Regions from separate parts of the Klebsiella sp. F11 genome, predicted to be linked through region 4. Evidence: predicted binding sites of a transcription regulator. Region 4 holds the regulator's gene; each other region holds the start of a gene.
What was found. The regulator CRP, encoded in region 4, controls carbon source genes, mostly activating them, when cyclic AMP is high. The targets are predictions, from matches to a motif close to ATGTGANNNNNNTCACAT.
Positions count from the first base shown of each region.

Region 1: AC1M2H_RS24600 (glycine dehydrogenase) is a predicted target of CRP. The motif match lies at 2,483-2,500, and genes of this name have one in related genera.
Region 2: rhaS (HTH-type transcriptional activator RhaS) is a predicted target of CRP. The motif match lies at 1,514-1,531, and genes of this name have one in related genera.
Region 3: cdd (cytidine deaminase) is a predicted target of CRP. The motif match lies at 1,847-1,864, and genes of this name have one in related genera.

Region 1 covers NZ_CM160060.1:5,007,033-5,011,242, forward strand. Annotated here, with positions in the region: gene AC1M2H_RS24580 (DUF4310 family protein) at 1-555, opposite strand, end outside; gene AC1M2H_RS24585 (DUF4311 domain-containing protein) at 569-1,345, opposite strand; gene AC1M2H_RS24590 (DUF4312 family protein) at 1,367-1,666, opposite strand; gene AC1M2H_RS24595 (SFCGS family glycine-rich protein) at 1,669-2,031, opposite strand; gene AC1M2H_RS24600 (glycine dehydrogenase) at 2,043-2,381, opposite strand; gene cybC (cytochrome b562) at 2,683-3,072, opposite strand; gene pmbA (metalloprotease PmbA) at 3,184-4,210, opposite strand, start outside.
Region 2 covers NZ_CM160060.1:5,495,167-5,499,376, reverse strand. Annotated here, with positions in the region: gene rhaB (rhamnulokinase) at 1-1,358, opposite strand, end outside; gene rhaS (HTH-type transcriptional activator RhaS) at 1,672-2,508, shown strand; gene rhaR (HTH-type transcriptional activator RhaR) at 2,582-3,439, shown strand; gene rhaT (L-rhamnose/proton symporter RhaT) at 3,436-4,210, opposite strand, start outside.
Region 3 covers NZ_CM160060.1:1,797,507-1,801,716, reverse strand. Annotated here, with positions in the region: gene dusC (tRNA dihydrouridine(16) synthase DusC) at 1-327, opposite strand, end outside; partial or broken gene AC1M2H_RS08995 (LysR family transcriptional regulator) at 421-576, shown strand; gene AC1M2H_RS08990 (CidA/LrgA family protein) at 704-1,102, shown strand; gene AC1M2H_RS08985 (CidB/LrgB family autolysis modulator) at 1,099-1,794, shown strand; gene cdd (cytidine deaminase) at 1,923-2,807, shown strand; gene sanA (outer membrane permeability protein SanA) at 2,933-3,646, shown strand; gene mglC (galactose/methyl galactoside ABC transporter permease MglC) at 3,718-4,210, opposite strand, start outside.
Region 4 covers NZ_CM160060.1:414,286-418,495, forward strand. Annotated here, with positions in the region: gene AC1M2H_RS02030 (YccS/YhfK family putative transporter) at 1-1,943, opposite strand, end outside; gene crp (cAMP-activated global transcriptional regulator CRP) at 1,996-2,628, opposite strand; gene AC1M2H_RS02040 (OsmC family protein) at 2,935-3,339, shown strand; gene AC1M2H_RS02045 (phosphoribulokinase) at 3,395-4,210, opposite strand, start outside.

The DNA.
Region 1 (4,210 bases), 1.1 Mb from region 4:
CAGGGCGCCGACCAGAGAACCGATACCGATAGGAATCGAGGCGGTCATCGCGCTGAGGATAATTAGCGGCCCAAGGAAGCGGCCGGAGGCGTTACCGGCCCCCATCATGACATCGGCGCCGTAGGTGGAGTCGCTCTGATTGATGGTGAACTTACGCGCCAGGATAATGATGTAGCCAACGGCCAGGCCCAGCGCCAGGCCGGTAGCCAGCGAGGCGCCGAAGTTGGCGACCGGGAAGACGAAGCCCGCGCCCAGCAGCAGCGCCGGCACGCCGAGGCCGATACCGGTTTGAATCGCGCCGCCGATATCGAGGATCCCCACCAGCGAACCCTCGATGATGCGCGCAAACAGGAAGCTGGCGCCAAACGCCGCGACCGCCCCGTAGGCGCCGGTATCGATGCCCGCTTTCAGCATCGCCACGAAGGCCACTTCGTTAAACGCGCCGATGCCGTAGAGATAGTACATGTGCGTCCCGGCGAAGACGCCGGAGGAGAGCAGGCCAACAAAGATCGGGAACGACCAGTCGGCATACCAAAAACCTTTATTCTGTTCCATTTAGAGGCTCCTGTTATTTGCCGCTGAGCGAGTTGTGAATCAGATCCAGCCAGTTCGGTACGCCCAGGTGGAAGGATTGCAGGGTCTTAATGTCGAAGCCGCGGAAGAAGGCGCTCAGCACGAACAGCGCAACAATGGCGGACATCATCACTTTGGTGACGCGATGCCAGCCGCTCTCTTCAACGCCCTTACCGATCAGGATCCCCAGCACCAGACCCGGCACGGCGTTACCCATAATCAGCTGCGCCGCGCCGCCGAAAATGGTGGCCCAGAAGCCCGATTTTTTCCCGGCATCGATGGCCGCCAGCCAGAAGATCACCGGCATCACCGTGTTAACCAGCAGGTTAGCCGCCGGCACCAGAACCTTAACAGCGGTGACCTGCAGCGCTTCCGGCACGGAAGAGGCGGTCAGGTTAAGGAAGGAGACCACGAACATGCCGATGATGCCGCAGGCAATCGCCATCTTCTTCGGATCGTGCAGCGTTTCGCCGACGTTGCGGTTTTTCAGCATCAGCGCGGCGGCGCCCCAGTTAGGAATGATGCGGTGGTCGACGTCCTGGGTGAAGGAGCCTGCTGCAACGGAAGAAGCCCAGGCGTTAAAGAAGAAGCCGAGGCCAAAGGAGAAGTGGGAAGCCGGATCGCCTTCGCAGGAGTTCAGCTCGCCCAACGTACGAAATGCGCCCATCCCTTGCGTGGTGGGCGCATGAAACATACGTGCCGCTCCGGCGCCCACGCCGACGCCAACCAGGCCGCCGATAATGAGCGATTTTATTAAAATTATCAGGAACATAGTTTAACCCTATGGTGAAAATCAGGTTTGCGTGACGAAATCCACTTTATCGAGATTAATGGCGGTCACGTTGACGGTAACGTTCAGCTCCACGCTGTAGGTCCGTCGTTCACGGCGCAGAAAGAAGAATAAAAACGCTTCTTTGCGCACCGCTTCACGCGCATGAACAACCTCCACATCCTGTGGCTCAATACGCAATAAAATGTGCGGCGAGGTTTTCATCACCGCCGCCTGCACGTGGTTCAGGGCATCGGCGAACGCCCGAGTTTTGCTCTCGCCTTTGCCCGTAACGCTCACCGTGGTGGTGAATTGCTCTTTCATGCTCAGACGCCGTATTTCTTTTTCCAGGCTTCGACCAGGCGCTCGCCCAGCTCTTCTTTATCCATAAAACCGAAGCCCAGAACGTTGTAGCCTTCGTTGATGGCGGTAACGCCTTCATCAACGGAACGCATGCCGTATTTCGCTTTGTAGCCGTGCTTGTTCTGCGCAGTGATGGCGCCTGCGCCGCCGCTGCCGCAGAAGGAGATGCCGAAGGTGGCGTTTTCTGCTTTCATCACGTCGCCCAGCTTCATATCAGCGGCAACGCCCGGAACCACGACTGCACGAGCTCCGGCTTTTTCCGCGCCAGCGGCAACTTTCTGTCCTTTACCCAGGCGATCGCCGATAACTAAGGTGATTTGTTCCATTTTTTAGCTCCTTACAGGTTTTCTTTTGCGACTTCGAAGTGGACGGACAGCAGCCAGGACTCTTCCTCTGGCAGGTTGCCGAATTGCGCGACCACTTCGCGGGCCAGCATCATTGAATCTTCTGAAATTTCTTCAAACAGGCTGGCGTCCACTTCCGGCAGCGGCTCGCCGCTAATTGACCGGTGGGCCATAGCCCGCACGTGGGAGGTCAGCATCTGCTCCTGAACGGCGTTGGGGATGATGTTACGGCGACCTAACAGGGTATAAACCTGCTGCAGCATCTTCTCGGCCAGCTGCTCGGTTTGCGTTGCCTGCTCCCCTACGTCGTGTGTTACCGCTCCGTTATTCACTTGTCTTACCCCGTTGATGTCTCTGGGGACAAAACTAACGCCGGGGGAGAGGAGTTTGTAGCGAGTTGTTTTCCACTTCGAAGTGGAAAGGCCGCCGGAAGATGCGATCCATTGCACATAATTGGCCTAAATTTGCCATTTACGGCCAAACGGCGTGATGAGGGTCACAAGCTAGCCACTGAGCTGGCGAGCGGAAGCGGCCGAAAAGGCGGCAGAGAAGAGCTGGAAAATGTGACAGGGATTGGGTTTTATGCAAGGACGACGTGCAGGAGGTACCGGCTGATACCTCCTGGAAAAGAACTTAACGGTACTTCTGGTGGTAGGTATTACGGGTAGTTTTGAACTCTTCCGCGGCGGCCTGCACCTCTTTGACCTTGCCTTCATTGGCCAGCTTCAGGGCGCCGTCAATCTGGCCAATCAGGATATCGAGGCCGTGGCGATAGTCCTTCATCTCCGCGCTGTCCGCGGCTTTACCTTCCAGCTTCGGCGGGGTCTCTTTCTGCGCATCGGCGGCGGCGTCGCGCATCTTCGTCAGCGCCGCTTTTTGCTCACCGGCATCAGAGGCCTTCTGCACCACCTGCAGATTTTGCGCGATGGTATCCATATCCTCGCCCAGATCGGCGGCAAACGCCGACGCTGAACCCATCGCCAGGGCTGAGACAGCCAGCGCTGCTAACAGTTTTTTACACATTGCTCACTTCCTTTTTTATTATTTAAGCACAAGGAAAAGGCGCCACCTGGGCGCCCTTACATACCCGTTACTCCTCAGGCCGTAGCCTGAACAATCCGGTATAACACGCCATTATTGCCCGGCGATTTTCATCTCTGGCAGCAGCACGGAACCACACTGGATGTTGCTGCGCATTTCGATATCGTCGGCGACGGTCACGATATTACGCCACATATCTTTCAGATTTCCGGCGATGGTGATTTCACTTACCGGATACTGAATTTCGCCATTCTCAACCCAGAAACCGGATGCGCCGCGCGAGTAATCGCCGGTAACACCGCTGACACCCTGCCCCATCAGTTCGGTGACGACAAGCCCGGTACCCATCTCTTTAAGCAACTTTGCAAAACTCAGGCCGCGGCCGTTGATTCGCCAGTTGTGAATGCCGCCCGCGTGGCCGGTGCTCTTCATGCCCAGCTTGCGCGCCGAGTAGTTGGTCAGCAGCCACTGCGTCAGAATACCGTCCTTAACGATGTCGCGCCGCTCCGTACGCACGCCTTCGCTGTCGAACGGCGTTGACGCCAGCCCTTTCAGCAGATGCGGATGCTCCTCGATGGTCAGCCACTCCGGCAGGATCCGGGTGCCAAGCGCGTCAAGCAGGAAGGTCGATTTGCGGTACACCGCGCCGCCGGCAATCGCCCCGACCAGGTGACCAAACAGCCCGGTCGCCACTTCATTGGCAAAAATCACCGGCGCCTTCATCGTCGAGAGCTTGCGCGGCGCCAGGCGCGAGAGGGTGCGGCGGGCGCACTCGTCGCCGACCCACTCCGGCGACTGCAAATCTTCAATCGCGCGGCCGATGGTATAGGCGTAATCACGCTCCATATCGCCGTTTTCTTCCGCGATAACGCAGCTGGAGAGCGAATGGCGGGTTGAGCAGTAGCCCTGCAGCATGCCGTGGCTGTTGCCGAATACCTTAATGCCGTAGTGGCTGTTGAAGCTGCCGCCTTCGGTGTTGGTGATGCGTTTATCGGCCTGCAGCGCCGCCTGTTCAGCGCGGGCGGCCAGCTCGATGGCCCGATCCGGGCTCACTTCCGCCGGGTGGAACAGGTCGAGATCCGGGGCGTCAAAGGCCAGCAGCTCTTTGTCGGCAACGCCG
Region 2 (4,210 bases), 580 kb from region 4:
ACCTGACGGAAATCATCGACGTTGTTCAGCTCGTCTAGCGTCATCAGCTGGATGCCGATATTGCCGAGCGTAGAGGCCTCGACGGGGCCCGCGATAACCGTAATGCCGCAGGCGTCCGCGCACAGCTGATTGAGCAGCGCGTTCTGACAGCCGCCGCCGACGATATGCAGCTGGCTGAAAGGACGCCCCCGCAGCCGGGCAAGCTCGCCGAGCACGCGGGCGTAGAGCAGGGCCAGGCTGTCGAAAATGCAGCGCGCCAGCTCGCCGTCGCTGGCGGGGACCGGCTGCCCGGACTCACGGCAGGCGGCCTGAATCTCGGCGCTCATACTGGCCGGGTTGATAAAGCGCGCGTCGTTGCAGTCAATCACCGAACGGCAGGCAGGGAGCCCGGCGGTATGGGCAATCAGCGCGGGCAGGTCGCTGACGTTCTGCTCTTTCAGCACCCGCTGCAGCAGCCACAGCCCCATAATATTTTTCAGCACCCGATAGCGGCCTTCCGCGCCGCCTTCGTTGGTGATATTGGCCTTCAGCGCATCGTCGCCGGTGTAGGGGGTTTGGCTTTCAAAGCCCATAAGCGACCAGGTGCCGGAGGAGAGCCAGGCGGCGTCCGGGTCCTGCTGCGGAACGGCGATCACCGCGCTGGCGGTATCGTGGCTGGCGACGGCGACGACCGGGATCGCGTTGCCCTGCGGGCAGCTCCAGCGGCCGATGACGTTGCCGGGATGGGTCGGGGTGCCGAACCACTCGCGCGGCGCGCCGCTCCAGTTCAGCAGCTCTTCGTCCCAGCTATCGCTGTTGATATTGACCAGCTGGGTGGTGGTGGCGTTGGTGTATTCCCAGTTCATCTGGCCGGTGAGGCGGAAGCTGAAATAGTCCGGGATCAGCAGCGCGTGCGCGGCCTGGCTCACCAGCTCCGGCTGCTGCTCAACCAGGGCGCGCAGCTGGTACAGGGTGTTGAACGGCAGAAACTGAATGCCGCTGCGGCGATAGATATCCGCGCGGCCCATCTGCGCTTCGGCGTGCTGCATCAGGCCGAGGGTGCGAGCGTCGCGATAGGAGACCGCCAGGCCGACGCGCTGGCCCTGCTTGTCGACCAGGACATAATCCACGCCCCAGGTATCAATGCCGATGCTATCGATAAGGATGCCCTGCGCGCACACCTTCTCCAGCCCCCGGCGAATGTCGCCTTCCAGGCTATCGATATCCCAGCAGTCGTAGCCGTCCACCTTGTGCAGGCTGTTGGTAAAACGGTGGACTTCACGCAGCGTCAGCGCACGCTGCCCGCTTTTATAGCGGGCGAGCATCACCCGCCCGCTGGAGGCGCCTAAATCAACGGCAACACAATGACGAAAACTCATGGCAGAGATCCTTCTAAAAATCATTGCCAGCAGTCTAAAAAAGTCGCCGGTCGCGCACCTTCTTGCCACGGACAGGGAAATTTCCCGGCTGGCAAGAAAGCAAAGGTGACAGTGAGAGAGCTCACAGTTTCATTCTGTCGCTATGGGCGCGGGTGATGTGACGCTGTCCGCAGTTCCGGATCTTTCCGGCTGTTTCTTGAAAAACCGGCAGGCTTTACGCCGTTTGCGGTCAAAAATTGAAGGTCGGATTGCCGGTCCTTAATTACTATTTGCCACACTGATTGATAACATTTCTCATTACGAGGGAGCTGCTATGACCATATTGCACAGTGTGGATTTCTTTAAGTCCGGGACTTCTGCTGTTGCTATTGAGCCACGCCTCCCTCAGCCGGCGTTTCCGGAACATCATCATGATTTCCATGAAATTGTTATCGTCGAGCACGGGACGGGGATCCACGTTTTCAACGGCCAGCCCTATACCATCAGCGGCGGCTCGGTGTGCTTTATTCGCGATCGCGACCGCCATCTTTATGAACATACCGATAATCTGTGCCTGACCAACGTGCTCTACCGCGCGCCGGACGCCTTTCGCTTTCTGAACGGCCTGAACCTGCTGCTGCCGCAGGAGCAGGAAGGCAACTATCTCTCGCACTGGCGGGTTAATCAGGGGGCTTTGCAGCAGGTGCGGCAGATCGTCAACCAGATGGAAGGCCTCGGCGCCGAGTCGGATGTGCATACCATCGCCAGCCGGGAAATTCTCTTTATGCAGCTACTGGTGCTGCTGCGCAAAAGCAGCCTCGCGGAAGGGGCCGCCGATAGCGAGGCGCGGCTCAATCACCTGATGGCCTGGCTGGAAGATCACTTTGCCGAGGATGTCTGCTGGGAAGCTGTGGCGGCGCAGTTTTCACTGTCGCTGCGTACGCTGCATCGCCAGCTCAAGCAGCAGACCGGCCTGACGCCGCAGCGCTACCTGAACCGGGTGCGGCTGATGAAGGCGCGCCACCTGCTGCGCCACAGCGATGACAGCGTCACGGATATCGCCTATCACTGCGGGTTCGGCGACAGTAACCACTTTTCGACGCTTTTTCGCCGAGAGTTTTCCTGGTCGCCGCGCGATGTCCGCCAGGGGCGCGACGCCATTCTTCAGTAACGCGAGAGCAGTCAACGTTTTAGCGAGCAAAAATGCGAATAATGAAACGTTATTTGCGCCTGGAGTTGTCGCGGTGGCCGGTCAGTTGATTCTTCGCAAAGATGAGTTTTTTGCCTCGCCCTCTCAGGCGGTGGCGGTAGCGGATCGCTACCCGCAAAACGTTTTCGCCGAGCATACCCACGAGTTCTGCGAACTGGTGCTGGTATGGCGGGGAAACGGCCTGCACGTGCTTAACGATCGCCCGTGGCGCATTACCCGCGGCGATCTGTTCTATATCCGCGCCGAAGATAAGCACTCCTACGCCTCGGTTAACGATTTGGTCCTGCAAAACGTCATCTACTGCCCGGATCGGCTGCGGCTCAACTTTGACTGGGCGGCCCATATTCCCGGCCTGTTCGGTACGCCGTGGCTTCCGCACTGGCGAATTGGCAGCTCCGGTATGACCCAGGTGCGGCAGGTAATTACCCTGCTTGAGCAGGAGAGCAACCGCAGCGACGCCCAGGCCAACCAGATGGCCGAACTGCTGTTCGCCCAGCTGGCGCTGAGCCTGCACCGGCATCGCTATGCGACCGACAACCTGGCGGCGACCCAAAGCGAAGCCCTCCTTGATAAACTGCTGACCGAGCTGGCGGGCAGCCTGAACCGGCCTTTTTTTCTCGATCGCTTTTGCGCACGGGAGGCGTGCAGCGAGCGCGCCCTGCGCCAGCAGTTTCGCCAGCAGACGGGGATGACGATCAACCACTATTTACGTCAGCTGAGAATTTGCCACGCGCAGTATCTGCTGCAGCATACGGAGCGGCTGATCGGCGAAATCGCCATGCAGTGCGGATTTGAAGACAGTAACTACTTTTCGGTGGTCTTTAACCGTGAGATTGGCATGACGCCGGGACAGTGGCGGCAACGCAGTCGCGTCGCCGCCCAGGCGATTTAGTTCGCCATCCCAAGGCCAACGATATTGGCGGCAATAATGATCACCACGCAGCCGAGGCTGAGCACGCTGACCGGACGCCGCCCGGCGTTTTTCCACTCCTTCAGCACCAGCCCAACCAGCCCGCCGCACAGCACGTAGAAGCTCATATGCAGCATCCAGCTCATATAGTCGTACTGCGCCGGAATGCTGGCGTGGCCCCATGCGTAGAAAAAGAACTGCAGGTACCACATCAGGCCGCCGAGTGCGGAAAGCAGAATATTGGCGACGATGAGCGGTTTTGCCCGTGAAAAGTCCGCTTTTATCGACAAATTCTTCACTTTGGCCAGCCGAATAAAGCAGAATCCGAGGTTTACCAGCGCGCCGCCGCCCATGATGATCACGTAGCTAGGCAGGGCGGTGTATAGCGGGTCGACCCCCAGCGCCGCGGCGGCTTCGTGCATCGGTTTGGCGGCGTTCATCGCAAACGACATCCCCGCCGAGAAAATCCCGCACATCACCGCCAGCAGCAGGCCTTTTTTCAGATTGAAGTCTTCGGCTTTAATGCCCATTTTGCGCTCTTTCAGCTGCCCCGCGCGGGTCACAATAGCGACACCAATCACTGCGATCAGCACGCCGAGCAGCGTCATCTGGCCGCCTTTGGTATTGATTAAAACCCCGAACTGACCGTTGAGAATGGGGGTCATCAGCGTTCCGACGATCAGGGTAATACCAATGGCGATACCGATCCCCATCGACATGCCGAGATAGCGCATGGTCAGGCCGTAGTTGATA
Region 3 (4,210 bases), 1.4 Mb from region 4:
GCCGCCGCCGCTGCCGTTAACCAGCTTCGACGGACAGCCGCAGTTCAGGTCGACGCCCCACGACCCGAGCTCCACCGCCCGGGCGGCGTTCTCCGCCAGCCACTGCGGATATTGCCCGAGCAGCTGCACGCGCACGCGGGTTCCGGAAGGCGTCCGGCTGTGGTGATGCAGCTCCGGGCAGAGCCTGTAAAACGATTTTACCGGCAGCAGCTGGTCCACCACGCGCAAAAATTCGGTGATGCAAAGATCGTAATCGTTGACTTCGGTCAGCAGCTCGCGCACCAGCGAATCGAGCACGCCTTCCATCGGCGCCAGTAGTACCCGCATATTGTTATTCATTGCCCGGAAAAAAGAGGCGCTATGGTAGCGCCTCTCCGTGCCGGTTGAAAGGGTCCCGTGCGGTTTTCCCGCCGCCCCTGGCGCAGGCCGCAGCGCTTTGCCGAACGGCGGCGACCGGCAATTCTTCATTTGCCTCGCATCATACAAAAAGGTAGCGTCGGGGTATTCTGGCGAAAAAGTGACACGCCATCGCTTGCCCTCAGCCGGTTTCTTGATTATTTATCGACGGAGTCATAGCCGTGGCCCTGCCCGCGCGCAGGGTTCCATTGCTCTATTCCGGCTATGCCTATAATTCATGATGTGACCGGTAGCACATTTTGGGGTTTAATTGTATGATGAATGTGGTTCATCAAGGGTTATTACCATGCGTCAATCACTGATTATTATCTGGCAGTACCTGCGGGCTTTTGTCCTGATCTACGCCTGTTTATACGCCGGGATTTTTATCGCCTCCCTGCTGCCAATCACCATCCCCGGCAGCATTATCGGGATGCTAATTTTGTTCGTGCTGCTGGCGCTGCAGATTATGCCGCCGAAGTGGGTTAATCCCGGCTGTAACGTGCTGATTCGCTACATGGCGCTGCTGTTTGTGCCCATCGGCGTGGGCGTGATGCAGTACTGGGATTTGCTCCGCGCGCAGCTCGGCCCGGTCGCCGTCTCCTGCGCCATCAGCACGCTGGTGGTTTTTCTGGTCGTCAGCTGGAGCTCCCACCTGGTGCATGGAGGACGCAAAGTGATTGGCCAAAAAGGGAGTCAAAAATGATGCATGAAATCTGGTGGTCGCTGCCGCTGACGCTGATCGTTTTTTTCCTCGCCCGCAGGCTGGCCGCGCGCTTTAAATTTCCGCTGCTCAACCCGCTGCTGGTGGCGATGGTGGTCATTATTCCCTTTCTGCTGGTGAGCGGCATCTCTTACGACCGCTATTTTCAGGGCAGTAAGATCCTCAACGATCTGCTGCAGCCGGCGGTCGTGGCGCTGGCCTTTCCTTTATACGAGCAGTTGCACCAAATTCGCGCCCGCTGGAAATCGATTATTACCATCTGCTTTATCGGCAGCGTGGTGGCGATGGTGACCGGGACCACCGTGGCGCTGCTCATGGGCGCGACGCCGCAGATCGCCGCCTCGGTTATGCCGAAATCGGTCACGACGCCGATTGCGATGGCGGTCAGCGGCAGCATCGGCGGCATCCCGGCGATCAGCGCGGTGTGCGTTATTTTCGTCGGCATCCTCGGCGCGGTTTTCGGCCATACGCTGCTAAACCTGATGCGCATCCATACCAAAGCCGCACGCGGCCTGTCGATGGGTACCGCCTCGCACGCGCTGGGCACCGCCCGCTGCGCGGAGCTGGACTACCAGGAGGGGGCCTTCAGCTCGCTGGCGCTGGTGCTGTGCGGGATTATTACTTCCCTGATCGCACCGTTTTTGTTCCCGGTGGTTTTAGCTTTAGTGGGATAAATTGTGATTAAACTCACAATTATTAATGCAACGTAATAGAGTTGCATAAACAATGAGATATTAATCACATATACAGGCCATCGCCGCCCGTACACTAGATTCCCATTACATTGTTATGAGGCAACGCCATGCACCCACGTTTTCAAGCTGCTCTCCCGCAACTGGCGGAAGACCTGCAGACGGCTATCGCCCCGATGCTCAGCGACCCGCATTTCCCGGCCATGCTCGAGGCAGAGCAGGTCGCCGCGCTGCAGCGCGCGTCTGGCCTGGACGAGGACGCGCTGGCCTTCGCCCTGCTGCCGCTGGCCGCAGCCTGCGCGCGCGCCGACCTTTCGCATTTTAACGTTGGCGCCATCGCGCGCGGCATCAGCGGGCGCTGGTATTTCGGCGGCAATATGGAATTCCTCGGCGCCACCATGCAGCAAACCGTTCATGCGGAACAGAGCGCCATCAGCCATGCGTGGCTACGCGGCGAAAAATCCCTGCTGGCCATCACCGTTAACTACACGCCCTGCGGCCACTGTCGCCAGTTTATGAATGAGCTCAACAGTAGCCAGGCGCTGCGCATCCACCTGCCGGGCCGCGAGGCGCATTCGCTGCAGCACTATCTGCCGGACGCATTTGGTCCAAAAGATCTGGAGATCAAAACGCTGCTGATGGATGAGCAGGATCACGGCTTCCCGCCGAGCGGAGATGCGCTGGCGCAGGCGGCAATTCAGGCGGCAAACCGCAGCCATATGCCCTACAGCCAGTCGCCGTCCGGCGTCGCGCTTGAGCTGAAGGACGGCACCCTCTTCGCCGGCAGCTATGCCGAAAACGCCGCCTTTAACCCGACGCTGCCGCCGCTGCAGGGCGCGCTCAATCTGCTTAGCCTGAACGGCTATGATTATGCCGATATCCAGCGGGCCATTCTTGCTGAAAAGGCCGATGCGCCGTTGATCCAGTGGGATGCCACCGCGGCCACGCTGAAAGCCCTTGGCTGCCACAGTATCGACCGCGTCCTGCTCGGCTAAATCACACATTATGCGGGCCTCGGCCCGTATTGTTGAAAATCCCCGCAATCAAACGATGGTTTCTTGCTCTTGTCCGGCGGGTAAAGTAGCCTGAACACTCCATTGTCTACCGTTGAGCCAGGTTAATGTTAAAGCGCGTGTTATACAGCCTGTTAGTCCTGTTCGGCCTGCTGCTGTTGACCGTGCTGGGTCTTGACCGCTGGATGAGCTGGAAAACCGCGCCCTACATCTACGATGAGCTGCAGGATCTGCCCTATCGTCAGGTCGGCGTAGTGCTCGGCACCGCCAAGTACTATCGCACCGGGGTCATCAATCAATACTATCGCTACCGCATCCAGGGCGCGCTCAACGCCTACAACAGCGGCAAGGTGAACTATCTGCTGCTCAGCGGCGATAACGCGCTGCAGAGCTATAACGAGCCGATGACCATGCGCCGGGATTTAATTAAAGCAGGCGTCGATCCGGCGGATATCGTGCTCGACTACGCCGGCTTCCGCACCCTCGACTCGATCGTGCGCACCCGCAAGGTCTTTGATACCAACGATTTTATTATCATCACCCAGCGCTTCCACTGCGAGCGGGCGCTGTTTATCGCCCTGCATATGGGCATTCAGGCCCAGTGCTATGCGGTGCCGTCGCCGAAAGATATGTGGAACGTGCGCCTGCGCGAGTTCGGCGCGCGCTTCGGCGCCCTCGCGGACCTCTATATTTTCAAACGCGAGCCGCGCTTTTTAGGCCCGCTGATCCCGATTCCGGCGCAGCAGGAGGTTCCGCAGGGCGCCCAGTCCTACCCGGCGGTGACCCCGGAACAGCTGCTGCAGCTGCAAAAAGAGAAGTAGCGGGCCGCGCCTTACGATAAGACAGCCAAAAAAAAGCCCGCGCACTGCGCGGGCCTGATAAGCATCGAACGTTATTTTTTGCGCGCGTATTTCAGTGAGTCCAGCGCGACGGCGAAGATAATAATGGCGCCTTTGATAATGTACTGCCAGTACGGGTTCACCCCGATGTAGGTCAGCCCGTAGTTAATCACCGTAAAGATGATAACACCGGTGACCACGCCGAGCACGGTCCCCACGCCGCCGCTGAAGGAGACGCCGCCGACAACGCAGGCCGCAATCGCATCCAGCTCGTACATAAAGCCGAGGTTGTTGGTCGCCGAGCCGATTCGTCCGGCCTCCAGCAGCCCGCCGAAGGCGTAAAACACGCCGGACAGGGCATAGATCATCAGCAGGTTAAGGGCCACGTTAACCCCTGAAACCTTCGCCGCTTCCGGGTTGCCGCCGATTGCAAAGATGTTTTTGCCAAAGCGGGTCTTGTTCCACAGGATCCAGACGAAGAACACGGCAATCAGCGCGTAGAAGGTAATATACGACAGGCGGAAGGTCCCCAGCGCAATAAACCCT
Region 4 (4,210 bases):
GGCACGTCCGCATCCTGCGACTCCATGATATTCACCTCTCCGGCGCTGCCCGGGCCATCGGTATCCAGCCGCTGCTGGCAGCGCTGTAGCGCAATCTCACAGGATTCAAGGTAGCGGCGGGCCAGATCCGGCGTCAGCATATTGTGCTCGCGGGCCAGCGTGGTCATGGCGTTGATATGTTCGACAATAAACTGGCTATGGGTGACCCACAGCTTCATATCGTCAAGATAACGTGAGTTAAAGCCGGGCTCCTGCATCGCCTGATTCAGCGAGTTATACAGCGAGTTATGCGCCTGATTGACGCGCATCCGCCGATAGGCCAGCGCCGGCGCCTGGTGGTCTTCGCTGAGAATGAGCCGGATGGCTTCCTGGTCCGCCTCCAGTGCGTCGTGGGCGTTTTTACGCAGCAGCCCGCTCTGCCACTGCGGCCACAGCCATACCATCCCGCCGAAGGCGATCAGGCACCCGATAAGCGTATCGATAAGCCTGGCGACGATAAACTGTTCTCCGTTGAGCGTTAGCAGCTGCAGGGTATACACCGCCGTGACGGTAAAGCCCACCATTGCCCAGCCGTAGCTCTTGCGAATAATCAGATAGCTCAATAGCGTGATAATCAGCATCGCGGTCAGCGTATAGCCCTCCGGGACGTTGAAGTGCAGCGTTAGTCCGGCAATCGCCAGGCCGGCAAGGGTCCCCGCCGCCCGGTGGACGATGCGGACCCGCGTCGCGCCGTAGCCGTTCTGGGTAACGAAGAGCACCGTCATCAGGATCCAGTAGGGTTTGGGAAGGTTTAGCGCGCTGCCCATCAGGCTTGCGGCGGTGAGCATCACGCAGATGCGGGCGGCGCTGCGCAAAGCCGGCGATTTATAAGAGAGATAGCTTTTCAGCGCAGGCAGCAGCGGCAGGCGCCGCTCCTTATCGGCCATCAGGTTACGCGCGTACAGCGGCCGCTGGGTGCGTAGCACCCTGGCAAGGCGGCCGAAGTGCCATGCGCAGAACTGCCCGACCGGGTTGTCGGGGTGCTGCGAGGCAATTTTCTCCAGCGCGCCGATCTGCTTATCCATGTTAAAGCGTTGCGGATAGCGGTGGTACAGGATGTCGTCCGCCAGTACCCTCAGCCGCGCCGCGACGGTTTGCGCATTCCAGCGGATTACCGCTTCCGCGTGGCTGCGTTCGACCAGCTTCTGCACCTCTTCCGGCTGATGCAGGCTGACGGAAATATGCTCCTGGAGATCGAGGGCAACCTGAAACGCCCGCAGCAGGCGCTTATGATCGTTACGCTGATTGGCCGCTAGCATATGCATCTGCTGGTAGCACAGGGTGATCAGATCGACGACCTTTTGCTGGCGGGTCAACAGAGGAGGCAGCGAGGTTGCCGGGTCGATATGCTGGGTCAGCAGGCTGTATTTGGCTTCACAGTAGTTGGCCAGCTCCCGGTACAGCAGGCTGAGCGATTCGCGCAGCGGCTGCTCGCGCCATAGCCAAAACCAGAACCAGTTGAATAGTCCGTACCACAGCGTGCCGAGCGCGTAGATCAGCAGCGGCTCCCAGACCGGCATATTGCCGGCGAGGCTCAGGGTAAAGATGGCGGCAATCAGCGAGGCGGGCAGCAGCCTCGCGTGCAGCGAGCTGATTTCCGCCGTGACGCCAAGGAGCAGGGTCAGGCCGCTGAGAATTAAAGGGAGCGGGATATCATGCTGGAGCAGGAGCTGAACGATCAGGCTGCAGCCGGCAAAAAGCGAGCCGCCAATAATCAGGCGTTTAAAGAAACGCTTATGCGGCGTATCAAGACCGGCGACGTTGCAGCATGCGGGAACCAGCGAGAACAGCAGGCCCTGCTGCAGATGACCGAGAAGGAGGCCAACTGCGACCGGCAGACACAGCACCAGCGTTTGCCGCAGTGCGTAGTTGACTTCAGGGTGGTAAATCAGCCTGCGCCACATAGAGGGAAAACAGAAACGGCGTATTGCAGGGGCAATACGCCGTTTTATCAGCTTAACGCGTGCCGTAGACGACGATAGTTTTACCGTGCGCGGAGATCAGATTTTGATCTTCCAGCATTTTCAGGATACGGCCAACGGTTTCACGCGAGCAGCCGACGATCTGACCGATTTCCTGACGGGTAATTTTGATTTGCATACCGTCCGGGTGGGTCATCGCGTCAGGCTGTTTTGCCAGGTTCAGCAACGTCTGGGCGATGCGGCCGGTGACGTCGAGGAAGGCAAGGTTACCCACTTTCTCAGAGGTAACCTGCAGACGGCGGGCCATCTGCGACGAGAGACGCATCAGGATGTCCGGGTTAACCTGGATCAGCTGACGGAATTTTTTATAGGAGATTTCGGCCACTTCACATGCGGTTTTCGCACGTACCCAGGCGCTACGCTCCTGGCCTTCTTCAAACAAGCCTAATTCACCGATGAAATCGCCCTGGTTGAGGTAAGAGAGAATCATCTCTTTACCTTCTTCATCCTTGATGAGCACAGCCACAGAGCCTTTGACGATGTAGTACAACGTTTCTGCTTTTTCACCCTGGTGGATCAGCGTGCTTTTAGATGGGTACTTATGAATGTGGCAATGAGACAAGAACCATTCGAGGGTAGGGTCTGTTTGCGGTTTGCCAAGCACCATGCGCGGTTATCCTCTGTTATAAGCTATCTCCGGGTGCCGACACTACACGGCATCCGGGCATGCAATCGTATTGTTTCCCTATGCCTGGGAAGCTGGCTGGTGATTTTTCTGCAGCCTGTAATGTGAATTCCTCTGCATACATGCAGTACATCAATGTAATACTGTAGCATCCTGACTGTTTTAGCATAGCTTTTGCCGCATGTCTCCTGGTGTCTCGCTTCAGCATGATGCAGGTCGCCTTCCGTTGCCAGATTTGTTATGTGCGCGTAATCTGTCAGGAAAATTGCAACCTTGGAGTTAAATTTTATGCAAGCTCGTGTGAAATGGGTCGAAGGGCTAACCTTCATCGGTGAGTCGGCTTCCGGCCACCAGATTTTGATGGACGGCAACTCCGGGGATAAAGCGCCGAGCCCGATGGAAATGGTGCTGATGGCCGCCGGCGGCTGTAGCGCCATCGACGTGGTCTCAATTTTGCAAAAAGGACGCCATGATGTGACCAACTGTGAGGTGAAGCTGACCTCAGAGCGTCGGGAAGAGGCGCCGCGCCTGTTTACCCACATCAACCTGCATTTTATCGTCACCGGCCGCGAGCTGAAGGATGCGGCCGTTTCGCGGGCGGTAGACCTGTCGGCGGAAAAATACTGCTCGGTGGCGCTGATGCTGCAAAAAGCGGTAAATATCACGCATTCGTACGAGGTTATTGAGGGCTAAGCCGAATGGCCAGCCCGTCGCCCCGGCTTGCGTCGTCGCCGGGGTTGCTAACGGCTTAACCGATCTTTTTCCCCGCCATCAGCCGTTCCACCAGCGGCGCCATGATCAGCTCCATCGCCAACCCCATTTTGCCTCCCGGCACCACCAGCGTATTGATATGCGAGATAAACGACCCTTGCAGCATCGCCAGCAGCCACGGGAAGTCGATATCCTGCAGGTTGCGGAAGTGGATCACCACAAAGCTTTCATCCAGCGAGGGAATGCCTTTGGCGGCGAAGGGGTTCGACGTATCAACGGTGGGGACCCGCTGGAAGTTGATATGGGTGCGCGAGAACTGCGGGGTGATGAAGTTAATATAATCCTCCATCGAACGGACGACCGAATCCATTACCGCCTCGCGGGAATGCCCGCGTTCGCTGGTGTCGCGGATCAGCTTCTGAATCCACTCCAGGTTGACGATAGGCACGACGCCCACCAGCAGGTCGACGTTTTGCGCCACGTTGTGCTGTGGCGTGACAACGCCGCCGTGCAGCCCTTCGTAAAACAGGACGTCGGTCGGCTCCGGCAGCGGCTGCCAGGGCGTGAAGGTGCCCGGCACCTGATTCCACGGCACGGCCTCGTCATAGGTATGCAGATATTTTCTCGACTGGCCGGTTCCGCTACGCCCGTATTCGAGGAAGGTATTTTCCAGCAGGCCGAAGTCGTTCGCTTCCGGACCAAAATAGCTGATGTGTTTCCCCTGATCCCGCGCTTTGCGGATCGCCATGTCCATTTCCGGGCGGGTATAGCGATGGAAGCTATCGCCCTCGACTTCGGCGGCACGCAGATTCAACTGGGCGAAGATCTTGCGAAAGGCGAGGCTGGTGGTGGT